One region of the Bacillus sp. V2I10 genome, then DNA from elsewhere that is predicted to be linked to it. Evidence: riboswitches for the same ligand, from Rfam matches in the RefSeq annotation. Region 1 holds a riboswitch; the other holds the start of a gene.
The links. A riboswitch is a leader RNA that binds a small molecule or an ion and turns the genes downstream of it on or off. The one in region 1 is predicted to bind glycine.
Positions count from the first base shown of each region.

Region 2: another riboswitch for glycine. It lies ahead of gcvT (glycine cleavage system aminomethyltransferase GcvT); the one in region 1 lies ahead of glyA (serine hydroxymethyltransferase).

Region 1 is NZ_JAUSYV010000002.1:176,537-184,874, reverse strand. Features, by position in the region: gene QFZ72_RS28130 (DMT family transporter) at 1-187, opposite strand, end outside; gene QFZ72_RS28125 (DMT family transporter) at 209-532, opposite strand; gene QFZ72_RS28120 (TetR/AcrR family transcriptional regulator) at 535-1,083, opposite strand; gene QFZ72_RS28115 (pyruvate oxidase) at 1,662-3,362, shown strand; gene QFZ72_RS28110 (IDEAL domain-containing protein) at 3,873-4,070, opposite strand; glycine riboswitch at 5,127-5,233, shown strand; glycine riboswitch at 5,236-5,356, shown strand; gene glyA (serine hydroxymethyltransferase) at 5,451-6,701, shown strand; gene QFZ72_RS28100 (serine dehydratase beta chain) at 6,717-7,235, shown strand; gene sdaAA (L-serine ammonia-lyase, iron-sulfur-dependent, subunit alpha) at 7,235-8,116, shown strand; gene gcvT (glycine cleavage system aminomethyltransferase GcvT) at 8,131-8,338, shown strand, end outside.
Region 2 is NZ_JAUSYV010000001.1:1,935,393-1,943,730, reverse strand. Features, by position in the region: gene QFZ72_RS09805 (lipoate--protein ligase family protein) at 19-855, opposite strand; gene QFZ72_RS09800 (rhodanese-like domain-containing protein) at 1,075-1,446, shown strand; gene gcvPB (aminomethyl-transferring glycine dehydrogenase subunit GcvPB) at 1,533-2,993, opposite strand; gene gcvPA (aminomethyl-transferring glycine dehydrogenase subunit GcvPA) at 2,986-4,332, opposite strand; gene gcvT (glycine cleavage system aminomethyltransferase GcvT) at 4,358-5,461, opposite strand; glycine riboswitch at 5,623-5,733, opposite strand; gene QFZ72_RS09780 (DEAD/DEAH box helicase) at 6,039-7,721, shown strand; gene QFZ72_RS09775 (YqhG family protein) at 7,747-8,338, shown strand, end outside.

The DNA.
Region 1 (8,338 bases):
AAATGGCATAAGCTAAACTCAATGGAATTGTACGAAGACATAATGATAAGCAATAAAACGCAAGTACATAACCAGCAACTACTCCAACAGACGGAAATAAAACGGTAAATCCAGCTGACAGTTTGAGCATGATAGTAGCAAAAATCTCTGCAATAATTGAAACCGTTAAATAAATATAACCCTTCATATCCCTTCCCCTTCTTTAGAATTAATGTGCTCCGCCAACATTTAATAAAATCACTCCACCGATAATCAAAACCAGCCCAAAGAGCTTTTTGCCATTAAACTTCTCTTTAAATATGGCAATTCCAACTAATGCTGTTAGTGCTGTTCCTAATCCTGCCCAAATGGCATAAGCCACTCCAAGTGACAACGTCTTTAATGATAAAGATAAAGCATAGAAAGCTATCCCGTATCCAAATATTACACCAAGAGAAGGTAGGATTTTTTTGAATCCGTTTGTGGCTTTAAGCATTGAACTACCAAATACTTCACTTACAATGGATATTGCTAATAGTAAATAAGCATTCATAGTTATCCCTCACTTTTTGACATTTTCAATAATTGTTGAATCACTTCATTTACCCTTTCTTTTTCCAAAGGAGCTACATTTAACGTTTGCGAGTAATAAAGTCCATCTAACGCTAATCTGATGATAGTTGCAGTTAATGGATTTATCCCATCATCTTCTAATTTTTTTAGGGTAGACTTATACCTATCGGAAATATTTTTAGACATCTCTGGGTCTAAGATGGAGGCAGCAAAAAGACCTACATTTAGTTCAGCATTATGTTCTAAATCAAATTTAGTAACTTCTATTAATGCACGAGTCCATTTTCCTGTCTTAGTTGAATCATTCTCTCCGTATTTTTTGAAATTCTTTTCATATTCTTCAAGAACGTATTCTGCTAAACCTTTCATAAGTAGCTCTTTATTTGGAAAATGATATAACAAACCACCTTTACTAATTCCTGCTTGTTTAGCTACCGCGTCTAAAGTCAAAGCGTTATAGTCATTTTCCATTACAATTTTTTTTGCCGTATCTAAAATAAGACGACGCTTAATATCGGCTCTTGATTCCATTGAAGTTCTCTCCTTAGTTGATTATTAACATTAATTATTTTTATTGTACCGTCTGGACGGTTTTTTATCAACGTAATGACTGCTAAAGTAATCCGATTTAGGTTTTTGCACCCAGGCCGAGGCCATAGCTGCCGGTTACAGGAAATCAAAAAGATAGGAATTTGGCTATAAAAGCACAAGCTAAGGTTTGCTTAAGGTGATAGCTTAAGAATTCTTGCTGAATAAATTTTACAAGTACTATATAAAGTGCTGGATAGTCGAATATGGCTATCCAGTTTTTTTAGATGTGTAAAAATTTTTTGTTTTCTTTTTTACAACAGTCTCCACGTGCTTCTGAATTGTAAAGAATGATCACAAACCATTAAGACTGCTTGTTACGTATTGTCATTTTTTTAAACATTCACAATGTCTTAAAAATTTAGCCTTATTTCTGGTGACTCTTAATAAAATTGTAAGCAGATTCGTTCGCGGTATTTTTAGAATAATTTATAGTCAATAACCCTAATGCTTCATAAATAAATGATTTTATAACATATTGGAAATAATACCAACTAGTCAAAAAAGCTAGGAGGTATATTATGTTTAGAGCATCTGCAGGTGACTATATGATGGACCTTTTGATAGATTGGGGGGTAGATCATATATATGGAATGCCGGGGGACTCGATAAATACTTTAATTGAGTCCATAAGAAAGGTAAAAGACCAAATTAATTTTATACAGGTTAGGCACGAAGAAGCTGGTGCTTTAGCAGCAGCAGCCTATGCAAAATTAACAGGTAAACTGGGTGTGTGTATGGGGATTGCTGGACCTGGTGCAATCCATTTATTAAATGGACTTTATGATGCAAAACTAGATAAAGCTCCAGTATTAGCCATTGTAGGACAGGTAGAAACAGATTTAATGGGAACAGATTTCTTTCAGGAAATCGATCTGGCCAACCTTTTTAAGGATGTAGCCGTATATAGTCAAATGGTTATGTCAGCGGAACAACTCCCAGCGGTAGTAAATCAGGCAATAAGAACAGCTTATGATAAAAAAGGTGTCTCCGTTCTTATCATTCCTGATGATATACCAAATTTTGAAGTCGAGCGACATGCTAGGCTAACTAGTTCTTTTTATGTTCAGTCCAACATACTTCCTCAAGAAAAAGATGTAAAGAAAGCTATTGAAATCTTAAACGAAGCAAAACGGCCTGTTATTTTAGCAGGAAAAGGAGCTAGAGGTGCAAGTCAATCTCTCCTTACATTTGCTGAAAAAATGAAAGCGCCAATTGTTCTTAGTCTACCCGGTAAAGGTGTTATTCCAGATGAACATCCTTTTTGTTTAGGAGGACTTGGGTTAATTGGCACCAAACCAGCAACTTTGGCAATGGAAGAAGCTGATACGTTAATTATGATTGGCACATCTTTCCCATTTACAGGATATCTACCTAAAAATGCAAAAACCATTCATTTAGACAATGACCCATCTCAGATCGGAAAACGTTATGCCGTTGATGTTGGACTAGCAGGTGATGCTTATCAAACTTTAAACAACCTCATTACCTTGGTTGAAGATCATAATGATGGTTCATTTCTTAATGAATGTCAGGCAAATTTAAAAGAGTGGCGGCAAAAATTACATGAGCAGGAACAAGACGATTCAATACCAATTAAACCTCAGCGTGTCATTCGTGCCCTGCAGAAAGTTGCAGATGATGATGCCATTCTTTCTGTCGATGTAGGGAATGTTACTGTATGGATGGCTCGCCATTTCAACATGACAAATCAAAAGTTTGTCATCTCAAGCTGGCTAGCAACATTAGGATGCGGCTTACCTGGAGCAATTGCTGGAAAGATCGCTTATCCGGATAAACAGGTATTTGCAATTTGTGGGGATGGCGGTTTCCAAATGATGATGAATGACTTTGTCACCGCTGTAAAATATAATCTTCCACTTGTAGTAATTGTTCTTAATAATCATAAAATTGCAATGATTAAATTCGAACAAGAAGTAATGGGCAATGCTGAATTTGGTACCGATTTACATAACCCAGATTTTGCCCGTTATGCTGATATTTGCGGAGGAATAGGATATCATGTAGAACACCCAGAGGATTTACTACCTGCATTGAAAAAAGCGATATCTGCAAAAAAACCGTGTATTATTGATGTTATTGTGGATGCAAGTGAAGCGCCGTTACCCGCAAAAGTAACATTTGGACAGGCTAAAGGTTATGCCCGTCACATGCTAAAAGAGTTGTTTCAGGAAGGAACAATCCATAAGCCACCACTCTAAAACCAAAAATTGATACAGGATGAGCATAATTCTCATCCTGTATCAATTTTTTCATCATTATATAACTAGTAACTAGTTATATAATTTAGTGTAGCAACAATAATTTATTATTAATAATGTTTTTGACATATACAAATTAATATATGTCAAAACATATGTTAATTTGTATATTGATTTATTAGCCGAACATGGCTATCCAGTTTTTTATAGAGGAGAAAAAAAGTGATGTGGAAATTATTGGAGTTGTTGTAACTGGGACATCTGAGCAACTGGATCATTACAAGGACAAACATATATTAAAGCCTCTACATTTGGAGTAATATCTGACCAAAAATAAGGACATTGGAAGATAATTATACGGTGGTGTGAAATAATGATTGTTGAACTAAAGGGTGCATTAATTAAATAAGCCAGCACAAAAGGATCTTCAACGAAGATCCTTTTTAGTATGCCGATAACATTTGATTATGTTAAGTTCATTTCAAAATCATCTCGAAATAATACAACATTTTAAGAAATATTTTTCAATTTCTCTGTTAATCGTAGGAATTCTTCTTTGTTTCGATCCTGTAATGACTGGTCAATCTCTTTTCGGATTTGCTCTTTTCGGAAATTACGAAGGGCTTTGTTTAACACCATTTCAGCAAATTCAGAATCCGTGACGTTTACTTCGGGTTGTGGTGGTATGTTAAGCAAATTCCTTTCCATAGGAAACCAACTCCTTGACCTTTTTTCTATTATACTAATGATTTTCAGACTATTCAATTATTTTGTTTTGGTAGTTTCATGGTATATATAACCAATGAGTTTACATTTAAAGTGTAAACTCATTGAAACCTTCAGTTATGGTCTTTAAACAAGAATATTTTTAATTTATCTCAAAAAATACTATTCTTTCAGTTTACTTAATATGGAATCAAATAATGAATTGACTTACTTATATCTCAGTGAAGAGAAAATCTCTCACTTTATTGATCCGTTTAAAGCTTAACGATCTTATTACTGCTTACAGGGTTTAAAAAACACCACTCTGTTAGCTATTTAGAGTATACTTTTTAGATTTCATATCATTTAACCATAAAATGAAGACAATTATATTGATGATATATACGATAATACATATGTCGACATATATGATTTATCTGAAAGAAATACATTATTATTACTCTTTCCCCCTTTGGTTAACGAATTTCCCATTTTACAATTTTGTTCCATATAACCATGGTGATTGAATCTATCCATTTGATAGATTCTACTTTTCCTATTTAGATTAAGTTTCAAAATAACAATGTGAACTGTGTTGTTTTTAACTTTATTGTATACTAAAACATATATATCATTATATATGTTGTTATTGTTGTTATTGTTGTTAACGTAATAAACAAACGATTGGTTTATGAGCTATAGCAGCATAGATACCCGGACTAATGGAAATGGAATACTAACCATTGTTACCTGTGCAGTTGGTAATACTAATCCCCCTAAATTTAAAGCTTAATGTTCTAAGGAAAAAAGGATTGGATGTCTTTTTTTACTACCTTTTTGAAGGACCAATCCAGTGTAAGGGCCACAAGCTGAATAATTTGAAGAATTGGTTTTCTACGGCAGTTACCCAAGAAAGTCCAACGAATATTTATGATGTGTCAGAAAAGCTCTATATCGTTCATGTTATAATTTCTGAAAATAAAATTTTTTCAGATAATTATTGAATTTTTTATTAAAGTCCGTTAATATACAACTAATAAAGTAAAATAATAACAGCGGATGATGATTGTGGGAGAGACCGAAGTAATCTATTCGGCACCGAAGGAGCAAGTCCCAAAATAACCTTGGGATAGAAACTCTCAGGTAAAAAAGACTGCAATTGGACGCACCTCTGGAGAGAGCTGAAAAGCCACCAAAGGGGAATCTTTTTGATGAAAGGTTGTTACAAGACCGAATTTTTTGTAACATTTTCATACAGAAGGTAATCTCTCAGGTAAAAAGGACAGAGGAAAGGCAAGATATTTATCATGCCTTTCCTCTGTCTTTTTTGTGTGAGGAAAGGAAAAACGGAGCTTAGAAGAAAAACTAGAGGAGGATATGTTAATGAGTCTGCAAAACTATGATTCAGAGATTTATAATGCCATGGAAAGTGAAAGAGAAAGACAACATAATACGTTAGAATTAATCGCATCAGAAAACTTCGTGAGTAAAGAGGTAATGGAAGCCATGGGGTCTGTCCTCACTAATAAGTATGCAGAAGGTTATCCTGGGAAGCGTTACTATGGCGGGTGCGAATATGTGGATGTGGCAGAACAAAAAGCGATTGAACGTCTAACCAAGCTTTTTGGTGCCAAGTATGCAAATGTACAGCCGCACTCAGGTGCACAAGCAAATCTAGCTGTTTTTTATGCACTGCTTCAGCCTAACGATAAAGTGATGGGGATGAATCTTTCACATGGTGGACACTTAACACATGGAAGTCCCGTCAGCATCTCTGGGAAGTGGTTTGATATTGTGTCTTATGGTGTGAGAGAAGATACTCACTTGATAGATTATGATGAGCTTGAAGCAATCGCGAAAAAAGAAAAACCAAAATTGATTATTGCGGGGACAAGTGCCTACCCAAGAACGATAGATTTTGCACGTTTTAAAGAAATTGCAGATCAAGTTGGTGCTAAACTGATGGTGGATATGGCACATATTGCCGGGCTTGTGGCAGCAGGTCTTCATCCATCGCCCATCCCATATGCAGATGTGGTGACAAGCACCACGCACAAAACATTGCGCGGTCCACGCGGCGGAATCATTTTAACAAATGATGAAGACATGATAAAGAAAATAAATAAAGCTGTATTCCCAGGGATTCAAGGGGGGCCTCTCATGCACATTATTGCGGCAAAGGCGGTTTCCTTTAAAGAAGCCTTGGAACCGAGCTTTATGATCTATGCTAAACAAATCATTGAAAACGCAGCAATACTTGGCTCAACTTTAAGGAAAGAAGGCGCGGTTCTTGTCTCGGGTGGAACGGACAACCATATCGTTCTATTAGACGTTCGTCCTTGGAATTTAACTGGAAAAGTAGCAGAGAGATTACTAGAAGCAGCCGGTATTACAGTCAACAAAAACACGATTCCCTATGATACTGAAAACCCATTTGTCACAAGCGGCATCCGAATGGGAACAGCAGCTTTAACGACACGCGGTATGAAGCAGGAAGAAATGGTTAAAATCGGAGAAGTGATCGCAGCTGTTTTAAAGAGTAAAGGAGATACAGTCGTGTTAGAAAAAGCAAAAGAAACAACAAAAGCGATTTGTAACGGATATCCATTGTTTCAACAGCCTATAACGGTCTAAGAGGGGAGAAACATCATGGAATTTCAAAGTTGTTTTGACATTATCGGCCCTATCATGGTAGGGCCGTCTAGTTCTCATACTGCTGGTGTTGTATCGATTGGGAAGTTCATTCATGAACTATTAGGTGGTTGCCCGGAAGAGGCGAACATTGTTTTCTACGATTCATTTGCAGAAACCTATCAAGGTCACGGAACAGATAAAGCCCTTCTTGGCGGATTGCTAGGCATGGATACAGATGACTCTAGGATTAAATATGCCATTGAGCAAACTATAGAATATGGACTATATTACGAAATTCAGTTTGAAGACAGCTGCCCTTATTTTGAACATCCGAATACAACGGTCATTACGGCGAAACGAGGGAAATGGCTGGTAAAAGTAGGTGGTGCCTCCCTTGGGGGCGGCTTATCCAAAATCTTTATGATTGACGATAAAATGTTTGATATTCGTTTAAGCACTAGCGATGACTTTTCGCTACTCGCAGCACGCTATCACCCATATGTGGTGAAAAAAGCGTCGTTAGAGGGTGCATGATGGAAATTCGGTCAATGAACGAGCTGATTGAATTTTGTACACAAAACCAGAAAACGATTGGTGAAGTCATGTTGATGATGGAGATAGAAAAATCGGGGAGAGATCAAGAGACGATCATCCGCATGATGGAAGAACGGTTACTTAAAATGCAGGAAGCTGTTGAGAGCGGTAAAAAAGATGCCTCAGCTGCACCTAGTGGTATTTCTGGCGGTGATGCCGTTAAAATGAACAATTACGTGAATCAAGGTAACTCACTTTCAGGAAGTTATATAAGCGATGCGATGACTTTCTCACTGGCGACATCTGAAAGCAATGCAAGAATGGGAGTCATTGTGGCCACTCCGACAGCAGGAGCGGCCGGTATTTTACCCGGAGTATTGTTTTCGCTTCACAAAAATGACGGAACTTCCTACAGAGACTTAGTCATGGGATTGTTTACAGCAAGTGCTCTTGGGTATGTCATTGCCAACCGGTCCTTTATATCAGGAGCAGCAGGAGGATGCCAAGCAGAGGTCGGTTCTGCAACAGCGATGGCGGCAGGGACCATAGTTGAGTTAAAAGGCGGCACCCCAAAACAAGTGGTGAATGCAACAGCAATTGCTTTGAAATCACTGTTAGGTCTCGTTTGTGATCCAGTTGCAGGGCTTGTTGAAGTACCTTGCATTAAGCGGAATGTGATTGGTACATCCATTGCCTTTTCTGCAGCTGATTTATCTCTCGCAGGAGTGGAAAGCCGCATTCCATGTGATGAAGTCATTGAAGCCATGTACAAGATTGGAAAAGAAATGCCTCGAACACTTAGAGAAACAGCACTTGGTGGTCTTGCAATGACAGAAACAGGTAAAAAGGTAAAAGAAAAATTATTTAGCAAGAGATCTTAATTGGAGGTGTAGCCATGAGTATTGTAACCGGATTGAAGCGAACACCGCTATTTGAAACATATGAAAAATACGGCGCAAAAGTCATTGATTTTGGAGGATGGGAACTGCCAGTACAGTTTTCAAGCATTTTAGAAGAGCATGAGGCCGTCCGAAAGGAAGCAGGACTTTTTGATGTCTCTCATATGGGGGAAGTGCTTGTTGAAGGTAAAGATGCGGAAAGGT
Region 2 (8,338 bases), on a different contig from region 1:
GACTAAGGTTCAAGTCGCTTATCGTTTATAATTCCAATCATCGGTATTATACTTTCCAATTGCAATTTTCTCTACAAAAGCATGTTCTTCAGCTGTCAAGGTATAAGGTTCGAGTGAGATATTCAGACCTATCTCAAAGCCCTTTTTAAACGCATTCTTTGCTTCCTCCACTGTAACAGGATTCTTGCGCAAAGCATTGACAGCAACTGCCTTATTTTTGAAATTCTTCTGCATTCGTTCTTTTACCCGCTCGCTTGGGTACTTAAACAGATTAAAAAGCATTTCTTCATCTATATCGAGCAAAATGGAACCGTGCTGAAGAATGACTCCTTTTTGGCGCGTTTGTGCGCTCCCGGCCACCTTGCGTCCTTCTACAACAAGTTCATACCATGATGGTGCGTCAAAACAAACGGCAGACCGCGGATTCTTAAGCCCCTGTTTCTCTTCCTCCGTTCTCGGTACGGCGAAATATGCATCTAGCCCCAGTTCTCTGAAACCCTGAAGAATACCTTCTGAAATGACTCTATAAGCTTCGGTTACTGTCTTCGGCATTTCAGGATGGTCTTCTGACACTATGACGCTGTATGTCAGCTCCTTGTCATGCAGAACACCTCTGCCTCCTGTCGGTCTGCGCACAAAGCCCAGCCCATACTTTTTAACGGCATCAAGATCAATTTCTTTTTCGGCCTTTTGAAAGTATCCTACTGAAAGAGTAGCCGGGTCCCATCCATAAAAGCGAATTACCGGCGGGAAGATCCCCTGACTGTTCCACTCAAGCAGCGCTTCATCTAACGCCATATTATAGGACGGGGAACAATTCCCTGAATCAATAAATCTCCAAGTTTCCTTTGCCATCTTCATACCCCATTTTCCATGATAAGTATGTATTTCATTTTCTGTGCCTTACCTAGTCTATCAAAAAGAAGGCCAGGTTGAAAATAATTATGTCTTATTCATAGATGACAATTTGATCCTGCTCTTATATAATAGTATTTGTCCAATATTATTAAAGTTCATTTGAACTTGTCTTAGAAAAGTTGCTTATAAAGGAGTCGGGTCAGCTTGACAACATGGATTTTTTTATTGATTCTATTAGGTGCACTAGCAGCCTACACGATTTACTCTTATTTTTATCAGCGTAAAATCATGAAAACATTAACGGAAGAAGAATTCCGTGCAGGATACAGAAAAGCTCAGTTAATTGATGTCCGTGAGCCAAATGAATTTGACGGCGGACATATACTTGGAGCAAGAAATATTCCTTTATCCCAAATGAGACAAAGACATAAGGAAATCCGCAAAGATCAGCCTGTCTACATTTACTGTCAAAACACTGTCAGAAGCGGACGCACAGCTCAAATGCTGAAAAGAAAAGGCTATAATGATCTATACACGCTAAAAGGCGGTTTTAAGGGCTGGGGCGGTAAAATAAAAGCAAAGAAATAAGAGGAAGTCTGCAGTCTGTTCTGCAGACTTTTTTATGCATAAATAAAAAGGATCCGCTTGAAATGCGAATCCTTTTTGTGTGCCTTTTATTGCTTTTGATAACGCAAGATCGGTTTTCTTGCTGCTGTCGTCTCATCTAAGCGGCTGACAACTGTCGTATGCGGTGCTTCCTGTACAATTTCAGGATTTTCTTCTGCTTCTTTTGCGATCTGAAGCATTGCGTCAATAAATGAATCCAGCGTTTCTTTTGATTCTGTTTCAGTCGGTTCAATCATGATGCATTCTTCCACGTTTAATGGGAAGTAGATGGTAGGCGGATGATAGCCGAAATCAAGCAGCCTTTTTGCGATGTCCAGCGTACGCACCCCTAATTTTTTCTGACGCTTGCCTGAAAGAACAAATTCATGCTTGCAGTGCCTGTCAAATGGAAGATCATAGGCTTCTGAAAGTCTTCTCATCATGTAGTTTGCATTTAAAACGGCATACTCTGTCACCGCTTTTAACCCATCAGGTCCCATTGTCCGAATATACGTATAAGCACGGACGTTAATTCCGAAGTTTCCGTAGAATGGCTTCACTCGGCCGATGGACTGCGGACGATCATAATCAAACGTATATTTATTATCTCTTTTAACTAATACAGGTTTTGGAAGGTACGGAATCAGATCAGCTTTAACTCCAACCGGGCCTGATCCAGGGCCTCCGCCTCCGTGAGGACCGGTAAATGTTTTATGAAGATTTAAATGAACGACATCAAATCCCATATCGCCTGGACGGGCCTTGCTTAATACGGCATTTAAATTTGCACCGTCGTAATAAAGCTTGCCTCCTGCGTCATGTACGATTTTCGCCATTTCTAAAATATTTTCTTCAAAAAGTCCGAGGGTATTAGGATTCGTCAGCATAAGAGCAGCTGTATCTTCCCCTACCACACGTTTTAAATCTTCAAGATCTACAAGGCCCTTTTCGTTTGATTTAACCGTAACTGTTTCAAATCCTGCTACAGTAGCTGACGCTGGATTTGTGCCATGAGCTGAGTCAGGAACAATTACTTTTGTCCGGTTAAAATCGTTGTTGGCTTCGTGATAAGCACGGATCATCATCAGGCCGGTCCATTCGCCATGTGCGCCTGCTGCAGGCTGCAATGTAACCTCATCCATTCCGGTAATTTCAATGAGATGCTCCTGGAGATCATACATAAGCTCAAGGGCACCCTGAACTGTGCTTTCATCCTGCAGAGGATGGATATGGGCTAAACCTGCCATACGAGCTACATTTTCATTGATTTTAGGATTGTATTTCATTGTACAGGATCCAAGTGGATAAAACCCGGAATCTACTCCATGGTTCCTCTTGGAAAGAGCTGTATAATGTCTCATGATATCAAGTTCAGAGACTTCCGGCAGTTCAGCTTCATCTGCACGCAAATATTCACTTGGAATTAATTCATCTCCAGCGATTTCAGGGATATCCAATGAAGGCAAACTGTAGCCTGTTCGTCCTGGTTTTGTCAGTTCAAATATTAATGGCTGATCATGCTTATTCATGTCCATCCCCCAATTCCTTTACAAATAGGTCAATTTCTTCTTTTGTACGCAATTCAGTTACAGCTACAAGCATGTAGTTTTCAAGCTCCGGGTATACACTGCCTAAATCGAAACCGCCAATGATGCCCTGTTGAATAAGCTTTGCATTTACCTCTTTAATCGGTTTGTTTAATTTAATGACAAATTCGTTAAAAATAGCCCCTTCAAATGGAACCTCAATCCCATTTGCAGCAAATGCTTTTTTAGCGTAATTTGCTTTTTGGATATTTTGAAAAGCCATCTCTTTTACGCCTTTTTTTCCCAGTGCCGTCATGGCAACCGAGGCTGCCAAAGCGTTTAAAGCCTGATTTGAACAAATATTAGAAGTCGCTTTGTCACGTCTTATGTGCTGTTCACGTGCCTGAAGTGTTAAGACAAACCCGCGTCTGCCCTGTTCATCTGTCGTTTGTCCGACCAATCGTCCCGGCACTTTGCGGAGCAATTTTTGAGTTACAGCAAAATAACCACAGTGTGGACCGCCAAAAGCAGTAGGAATACCGAATGGCTGAGCATCGCCTGCCACGATATCGGCTCCAAATTTTCCTGGAGGTGTTAAAGCTCCCAGTGCAAGCGGGTTAGAAGACACGATAAACATGCTTTTTCCTGTATGAGCAATGGGTTCAATGTCTTTTAGCGGCTCGATTTGCCCGAAGAAGTTTGGATATTGCACAACCACAGCTGCAACATCGTCTGACATTTCTGCCTTCAAAGCTTCAAGATCTGTCACGCCATTTTTCACAGGTACTTCTACTACTTCAATGTACTGTCCCTTAGCATATGTTTTCAGAACATCCCTGCTTTCCGGATGAACTGCTTTTGAAACGATGACTTTTTTCTTTTTAGTCTGGCCGGCAGCAAGCATCGCAGCTTCAGCTAGAGAAGTTCCGCCATCGTACATGGATGAGTTTGCCACATCCATTCCAGTAAGCTCAGCAATCATCGTTTGAAATTCAAAGATAGCCTGAAGCTCACCCTGCGAAATTTCCGGCTGATACGGAGTGTAGGCTGTATAGAATTCTGAGCGTGAAATCACATGATCTACGATGATCGGCATGTAATGATCGTATACACCTGCACCAAGGAAAGAAGCATTGCTTCTTAAATCCTTGTTTTTAGAAGCAAGCTCACTCAGCTCCTTCACCAGTTCCGTTTCAGATTTTGCTTTCTTGATCTTATAATCCCCCTGAAAACGCACGCTCTCGGGAATGTCTGAGAAAAGCTCATCTATATGAGATACTCCGACAGCATCAAGCATTTCCTGCTGATCTTGTTCTGTCATCGGCAAATAACGATGTTTCATGGATGTGTTCCCCTTTCAAACTAGTTCATTTTTTTGGTCGTTTATAAAAAGGTGTTGAAACTGCAATTGCTTTTAAGCGTTTCTTGCGCACTTGCACAATCACTTCAGTGCCCGGTTCTGCAAATTCCTTTTTCAGCAGAGCCCAGCCTATATTTTTCTTTAACGTAGGAGATTGTGTGCCAGTCGTTACTTCGCCGATTTGTTCTTCTCCATGGTATACTTCATAACCATGTCGGGGTATTCCTTTGTCAATCATCTCAAGACCGACAAGCTTTCTTGCTGTTCCATTTTCTTTTTGTTCTTTTAAAATATCTTTTCCGATGAAGTCTGCCTCTTTATTCGGTTTTACAGCAAAGCCGATTCCCGCTTCAATCGGAGTAATTTCTTTTGTAAGCTCCTGTCCATATAAAGGCAGATTTGCTTCAAAGCGCAAGGTGTCGCGTGCGCCTAAACCGCACGGAAGAATTCCTTCATTTTTGCCTGCTTCTAAAATCGCTTTCCAAAGGGAAGGCGCTTCTGAAGATGGGCAATAGATTTCAAAGCCGTCTTCGCCTGTATAGCCTGTTCTGGAGACAAGAGCTTGTACATCATCGATTACAACGCCATCTTTAAATTTAAAAAACTTGATTTCACTTAAATCTGTTTCAGTTAATTTTTGAAGGATCGATTCAGCTTGTGGCCCCTGAATGGCCAGTTGTGCAACATTTGATGAAATATTATGCAGCTCTGTGTTTCCGAATTTGTGCGAGATGAGCCACTCATAATCTTTTTCAATATTTGAAGCATTCACGACTAATAAATAGTGAGTATCTGATTTTTTATAAATTAATAAATCGTCTACTGTTCCGCCATCTTCATAGCACATCGCAGTGTACTGGGCTCCGCCGTCTTTCAAAAGGGAAACATCATTCGTCATCGTCTTTTGAAGAAATGCAAGACTGTCTGCACCTGTCACTTCAATTTCACCCATATGCGAAACATCGAATAAGCCAGCTCTTTCCCGAACTGCCTCGTGCTCTTCTTTAATAGAAGAAAATTGAACGGGAAGATCCCAACCGCCAAAATCAATTGTCTTTGCACCATGTTCTTTATAAACATCAAATAATGGTGTTCGCTTTAAATCCGCCATAATCAAATCGCCTCCCCAAAAAAGTATAAAAAAAGGACAGAGACCCCCCTTTATCTAAAAAGGTAGTCTCTGTCCCTGCACCTGAAAGTTTACCTTGCCAAAAATAAGCAAAGCTTTCCCCTTTGGTGGTTTGCTGCTTTCACAAACTCTCTCCAGAGTTGCGTCAAACAAGAGTTCTTTTGCCTGAGAGATTCACAGATGTTTGCTCCTTCGGCGCTGCTTTTGCGGTTTCATTTATTAGAGCCGCCGGCAGTCTCTCCCCTTGCTCTCATTCGCTCATATTTTCTGTAAAACTGGTCATACTAAGAGATAACATTCTTTGACATTTTGACATTTTTGACAAAAGAACCATGCTAACTGAAAAGTAAGTATGTTAGCAACTTTCTTACTTATTAACATCCTACCATTATGAACAGCATTCATCAATCTATTTTTACACAAATATTAAACATATATTTTAGTTTAATGTTCGTGTTTAACTTGATTTATTTGTATTTTATCATAATAAACTACCAATTCACACCTTAAAGTGAACGATTCACCATAACAATACCTTTGCTTGAAAGGGCTGTCATTTATGAATGTAAAAATCAACTTTGATTCATCCTGGCAAGATACTTTTTTCAAAAAACTAGAAAATGATGGACCTTGGGAAAATTGGGAAAATTACAAACTCGCCTGTGAAGTACAAAAACATTTAATTGTTCCTTCGTTTGAAGGCTTGCAGGCTCCAAATCATCTGACAGACTTTACACCCCTGCCGCACCAATTAGAGGTTGCAAGACAGGTAGTTGAGCATATGAACGGCAAAGCGATACTTGCAGATGAAGTGGGCCTTGGAAAAACGATTGAAGCCGGACTGATTGTAAAAGAATACATGATCCGCGGCCTTGCCAAAAAGATCTTAATTCTCGTGCCGGCCTCTCTAGTTTCACAATGGGCAAGAGAACTGCATGAAAAATTTTATATACCTGCTGTTGAGCAGAAGAAAAGCTACGTTTGGGAAGCATGTGATGTGGTGGTTTCTTCAATTGACACCGCAAAACGAAGCCCTCACAGAGAAATAGTCCTTGCCCAGCAATATGATTTAGTCATTATCGATGAGGCTCATAAACTCAAAAATAATAAAACAAAAAACTATGAATTTGTTCAGAGGCTGAAAAAGAAATACTGCCTTCTTCTGACAGCAACTCCGATCCAAAATCGTGTTGAAGAGATTTTCAATCTTGTCTCTCTTCTCAAACCCGGTCATCTTGGAAACGAAGCTTATTTTTCAGAAGTTTTCTCAGCAAAAAATCGATCTCTTGAACATCATGAGCATCTGCAGGAGCTTGTCAACAAAGTAATGATCCGAAACCGCCGCGGCGATACTGGAATTGACTGGCCAAAACGCCATGTTGAAACGGTTCCGATAGACCTCTCTCCAACAGAACGAAATCTGTACACAGCTATATCAAGACTTAAATCATTCGGAACGGCTGCTGCAAGCATGTTTTCCATTATGACCCTTCAAAGAGAAGCATGCTCAAGCAGGGAAGCCGTTTATATGACACTAAAAAAAATGATCGATCGGCCTGCAGGTGAAGTCTCCCCTCTGCCTGAGCCAATCATCAGGGAATTGATGCAGTGCATTGATGAGGTTGACGGAAACACAAAAGCTCAAAAAGCAGTGGAGCTTATTAAAAGAATTGATGATAAAGTCATTATCTTTACTGAATATCGTGCCACTCAATTTTATCTGCAATGGTTTTTGCAGCAGCACGGTATTTCTTCTGTCCCTTTCCGGGGAGGATTTAAACGGGGAAAAAAAGATTGGATGAAAGATTTATTTAAAAACCGTGTTCAAGTACTGATTGCAACAGAAGCTGGGGGCGAAGGCATAAACCTGCAATTTTGCAATCACATCATCAATTATGACCTCCCCTGGAATCCGATGCGGCTTGAACAAAGAATCGGCCGGATTCATCGCCTCGGCCAGGAAAAAGACGTTTATATTTACAATATGGCTACAAAAAATACTGTTGAAGAGCATATTTTAAAATTGCTTTATGAAAAAATTAATCTATTCGAAAAAGTAATCGGTGAGCTTGATGAAATTTTAACCAGATTGGATATTTCAAATTTTGAAGATCATTTGCAGGATATTCTCTTTCAATCAAAAAGTGAAGGCGAAATGAAAATCAAAATGGAAAACTTAACATCCATCCTTCATTTTGCCGAGCAGGAACACTCTGAAAAAAAAGCAGCGAATGGAAAATAAGGATAGGTAAGGAGGCTTCAGAGAGATGCTGCAGCAAGAGATCAGTCAATTCTTAGAAAGTTTTTTTACAGCAAATTCGTGTCAAATCATTGATAAACACCCAGGATATATGACTGTGCAGTTAACAATCGAAATGGATAAAGAGCTGATGAACCGCCCTTTTTACTGGACCTATCTTGAAAAAACCGGCGGTGTTCCAAATCCCATGCAGGTGACATTTCTTACAGATGCCAAACAGGCTCCTGAAGATTTAAAAGGAGAGATTATGCATTTTGGGGCACCAAGACTCCATCAGATTTACCAGGCGAGCAAAAAGCTTGGAAGTCACATCCGCCTTTATGAAAACTCTCCGCATAATGGAAGCTCGCAATCACTTCACCCATGGCTCGGAGTAAATGTCATGGTATCTTATCAGAGCGACAAAAAGAAGGACCATTTATATTCAATCGGTCTTCATTTGATCAGCGGAGCAATTATCGAAAATTTCCAGGATCATTTAGAAAAAATGACCTTAACTCCGCGAATTCCTGATCTTTGCTTTACAACATCCCCAATGATTAAGGAACAAAGCGGGTTAAATCGCATTCAGAACTATATTCAATCTATTATTGAGAAGG